2 regions of the Veillonella montpellierensis genome follow, and region 1 is predicted to be linked to the other one. Evidence: a T-box and tRNA genes for the amino acid it is inferred to sense, from the RefSeq annotation. Region 1 holds a T-box; the other holds one or more tRNA genes.

The links. A T-box is a leader RNA that pairs with one kind of tRNA and senses whether it is charged. The one in region 1 lies ahead of thrS (threonine--tRNA ligase), so its partner is inferred to be a tRNA-Thr.
Region 2: it has a tRNA-Thr gene. The T-box ahead of thrS (threonine--tRNA ligase) is inferred to sense a tRNA for this amino acid. The anticodon was not compared.

Annotation. Positions count from the first base shown of each region.
Region 1 covers NZ_CAMUMS010000001.1:134,663-137,065, forward strand. Annotated here, with positions in the region: T-box leader at 445-662, shown strand; gene thrS (threonine--tRNA ligase) at 843-2,403, shown strand, end outside.
Region 2 covers NZ_CAMUMS010000010.1:70,449-72,851, forward strand. Annotated here, with positions in the region: tRNA gene P6940_RS06520 (tRNA-Tyr) at 1-57, opposite strand, end outside; tRNA gene P6940_RS06525 (tRNA-Thr) at 61-136, opposite strand; gene P6940_RS06530 (QueT transporter family protein) at 349-828, opposite strand; tRNA gene P6940_RS06535 (tRNA-Thr) at 958-1,033, opposite strand; gene queC (7-cyano-7-deazaguanine synthase QueC) at 1,142-1,840, opposite strand; gene P6940_RS06545 (exodeoxyribonuclease III) at 1,923-2,403, opposite strand, start outside.

The DNA of each region.
Region 1 (2,403 bases):
ATAGAAACGTATCGTATAGCTCTGTATTATAGTAGTTGATGTATTAGTTTATAACACGTATCCATGTATGATTTTATATGTATAGCTCTAATATAGATAATTAGTGAATCATAGATACTAGTCATTAAACATATATAGATGAGCTCTATGGTGACGATAGTAATTCTAGTTTTGTGCCCATAAATGTATCGTATAGTTGTATTATAGTAATTAATGTATTAGTTTATAACACGTATTCATGTATGGTTTTATATGTATAGTGCTAATATAGATAATTAGTAAATCATAGATGTTAGTTATTAAACATACATAGGTGAGAATACGGTGAGTATAGTAACTCTATACTTTGTATCACAAATGTTTGACTACTACAGATTACTATAGATAAATAGAAATTTTATGTATTGACATATTTACATGTATATATTATCATAAATTATATTATTAAAAGTAATGCGAAGGACATGATTGTGTAATTTTGTGTTCTAGAGAGAAGCCGTTTGCTGGAAGGCTTTACACATATTATAGAATTACTCCCTTCAAACTGATATACGGAACCGAAAGCAGTAAGTATATCCGCTAAGAAGCGTTATTTTCTAAGAAGTGAGTCAGGTAATAGACTAACTAGGGTGGAACCGCGGATATAGATCTTCGTCCCTTGTGAGAGGGAAGAGAAGGTCTTTTTTTATTGTAGAAAATTACTATAGTATGTATCGTAGTTCATTACCTTTGTGAGACTGATTCATAGCTATATGACAATGTATCTGTAAGAGCAGTATATAGTAAATTAGATACTATTTTATAATATGTTTTACTATTATAAAATATAAGGAGGAAGTAAGATGAAAGATGTAAAAATTATTTTACCAGATGGTAGCGAAAAAAGTTATGCAGAAGGTACTACGTATGGAGAGGCAGTAAAACAATTATCTAATAGCTTAGCCAAAAAAGTGTTAGCTGCAGATGTTGATGGAGTAACGATTGACCTTCGTGAAAAGATAGAAGATGGTAGTCATGTTAAATTTTTGACATTTGAAGAACAAGGTGGTAAAGATACACTTCGTCATACGGCATCACATGTTTTAGCAGATGCGATTAAACGACTATGGCCAGAGGCTAAATTAGCCATTGGTCCATCGATAGAAAAAGGATTTTACTATGATATAGATATGGATCATGTATTGACACCAGAAGATTTAACGACTATTGAAAAAGAAATGAAAAAAATCGTTAAAGAAAATCATCCTTTAGTAAAACAAATTATGTCTCGTAAGGAAGCATTAGAATTCTTTGCAGATAAAAATGAAGATTATAAAGTGGAATTAATTAGAGATTTACCAGAAGACGAAGAGATTTCAGTATATGCTATGGGCGATTTTATTGATCTTTGCGCGGGCCCACATGTAGCATCTACAGGAAAGGTAAAGGCTTTTAAATTACAAAGTATTGCAGGTGCATACTGGCGTGGAGATGAAAAAAATAAAATGCTACAACGCATTTATGGAACTGCGTTTGAAAAGCAGGATGATTTAGATCAATATTTGGCGATGTTAGAAGAAGCGGCTAAACGTGACCACAGAAAACTAGGTAAAGAGTTAGGGCTGTTTGTTATCAAAGAAGAGGGCCCAGGATTTCCATTCTTTTTACCAAAAGGCATGGCACTTCGTAATGAATTAGAAGCTTTTTGGCGTGAGCTACATCATGAATTTGAATATGTAGAAATACGTACTCCTATTATATTGAACCGTCAACTTTGGGAAACATCAGGTCATTGGTTCCACTATCGAGAAAACATGTATACCACACAAATTGATGGTGAAGAATATGCGATTAAGCCAATGAATTGTCCTGGGGGCATATTAGTATATAAAAATGAACCTCATTCATATCGCGATTTACCAATTCGTATGGCAGAGTTAGGATTAGTTCATCGTCATGAATTAAGCGGTGCATTACATGGTTTATTCCGCGTACGTTCATTTACACAAGATGATGCCCATGTATTTATGTTACCATCTCAGATGAAAGAAGAATTGATGAAAGTTATTGAACTATTTGATCGTACATATAGTCAATTCGGATTAAAATATCATGTAGAATTATCAACAAAACCGGAAAATGCTATGGGTGATGATGCTATATGGGATGCAGCTACAGAGGCGTTACGAGAAGCTATTGAAGCGAAGGGCATTTCTTATGTTATTAATGAAGGTGATGGTGCTTTCTATGGACCTAAATTAGATTACCATATTGAAGACTCAATTGGTCGTACATGGCAATGTGGTACGATTCAATTAGATATGAATTTACCAGAACGATTCAATATGGAATATATTGGTGAAGATGGGCAAAAACATCAACCAGTTATGATTCATCGTGCTTGCTTTGGGTCACTAGAACGGT
Region 2 (2,403 bases), on a different contig from region 1:
GAAGTCGAAGACGGCAGATTTACAGTCTGCTCCCTTTGGCCGCTCGGGAATCCCTCCATATGGAGCTGGCGATAGGAATTGAACCCACAACCTGCTGATTACAAGTCAGCTGCTCTACCAGTTGAGCTACGCCAGCATTTCATAACAAGATATATTATAGCACTCAGGCAATAAGCTTGTCAATAATTTTTTATTGCTTAGTTTTCAAATACCATGCAACCAAAGCCTCTCAATTATTGCCACTCCTTAGTGCTTAACTAATATACCACATCTAGATTATCTTATGCAAGTGCTTTTTTTATTTTTTTAACTTCCAAATTACTCACACTATATCTAATAACTATCCGCTTACTTTCTAATAGGTAGTACTAATCGTCGTTTTAATAATTGCACTAGTAAGCATCCTACCACAGCAGGAATAACTTGCCCCACCGACAGATTACAAATCAACACCGTATAAGGGATATGCAATACATATGCTAGCCATGCCGATACGCACACAGCAGGAACAATCACAATAGGTAAGAGTGACCACCATAGATTCATTTGACGCCGTTTTAGGCCTACAATAATCATGGTTGTAATGATGCCCACACCAAAGCCGCCAAGGCAATCGAGCCAGCCTAAACCGCCAAATAAAAAGTTAGCAATCAAATTAGCAATCCCCATGGGAATAACGAGAAAAGGAAAGATATAAGCAAGTGCATATAAAGATGTGGCAATTCTAATTTGATAAGGGCCAAAAGACATACCTTGTGTAATATATAAAACAACAATATAAATAGCTATTACCATAGAAGAGATAGTTAATCGTCTAATAGAATTAATCTTCATCACACTCACCTCCTTTTACATAAAAAAAGAGTATGGTTAACCATACTCATATTGCTTAGCTTATGTCTTCCTAGTTTTGTTTATAGACAGGATGGTTACGAACTGTCTTATGTAATTGTAAAATGGAGCTGGCGATAGGAATTGAACCCACAACCTGCTGATTACAAGTCAGCTGCTCTACCAGTTGAGCTACGCCAGCACCTTAGTACTTTGTTATAGTATCATACCAGATTTATTTTTGGCAAGTCTTTTTTTGTATAAACATAAAAAAATTTTAATAAAATGTATATGATACATAGTAATGTGCTTATTTGATAGCAGGATCCTCAATCCCATTAGCGGCAAATGCCTGTGCTCTATCAATACAGGTACCACAATGACCACAAGGTGTTGCACCACCTTCATAGCAACTCCATGTTAATTCATAGGGAACCCCTAATCGTATGCCTTCTTTAATAACATCTGCTTTAGAAACATTGATAAAAGGAGCTTCTAAAGTTAATAGCTTGCCACTACCTTCATAGATGGCCGTGCCCATAGCATTATAGAAAGCATTGCTACAATCAGGATACGCATTGCCCGCTGCATCATCACTGTGAGCTCCATAATATACATGGCTAGCTTCTAATGAAAGTGCTAATGACGCAGCCGCTGATAAAAACAAGCCATTGCGAAAAGGCACATACGTGCTCACTACATCGCTACCGCTATTTGCTTGCTGCGTTGCATAGGATCCTTCAGGGATTGATTCTGTAGATTGTTGCAACAAAGAGCAATTACTAAAAGCAAATATTTTTGTTACATCCAATGATTGTCCTTGCATATGGTAATAATTTAATATAGCATGCACCGCTTCTAATTCTTTACTATGTTTTTGTCCGTATAAAATAGACAACGGTATAACACAATCTTTTCCAAATCGTTCAATAGCCAAGGCTAAACAAGTAGTACTATCAACACCGCCACTCAATAAAACAACGGCACGTTCATTTCTTTCATTTATCATAGTATGCTTCCATCAATTCTTACAAATACTAAAAAAGCATGTATGGTCCTGCTAATATATGCTTTTCCATCTACCATTTCATTTATAACTTAATATCCAATTCTACTGGGCAATGATCACTGCCAAAAATATGTTGATGAATCTTCGCATCTTCAATTTTATCAACAATATCATTGGATGTAATGAAATAATCAATTCTCCACCCCGTATTTTTCTCACGAGCTTTGCCCATATAAGACCACCAACTATACTCTTCTATCGCATCTGGATACTTATATCTAAAAGTATCCGTAAATCCTGCTTGTAACAATTCGGTCATCTTGTTTCTTTCTTCATCAGTAAAACCTGCATTACGACGATTTGTTTTAGGATTTTTTAAATCAATTTCTTGATGGGCTACATTTAAATCACCACAAACGATGACTGGTTTTTTCGCATTCAATCCCAATAAATATGTACGGAATGCATCTTCCCATTCCATGCGATACTCAAGGCGTAATAATTCTCGTTTACTATTCGGTGTATAGCAAGTCACTAAATAAAAGTTATCAAACTCTGCAGTG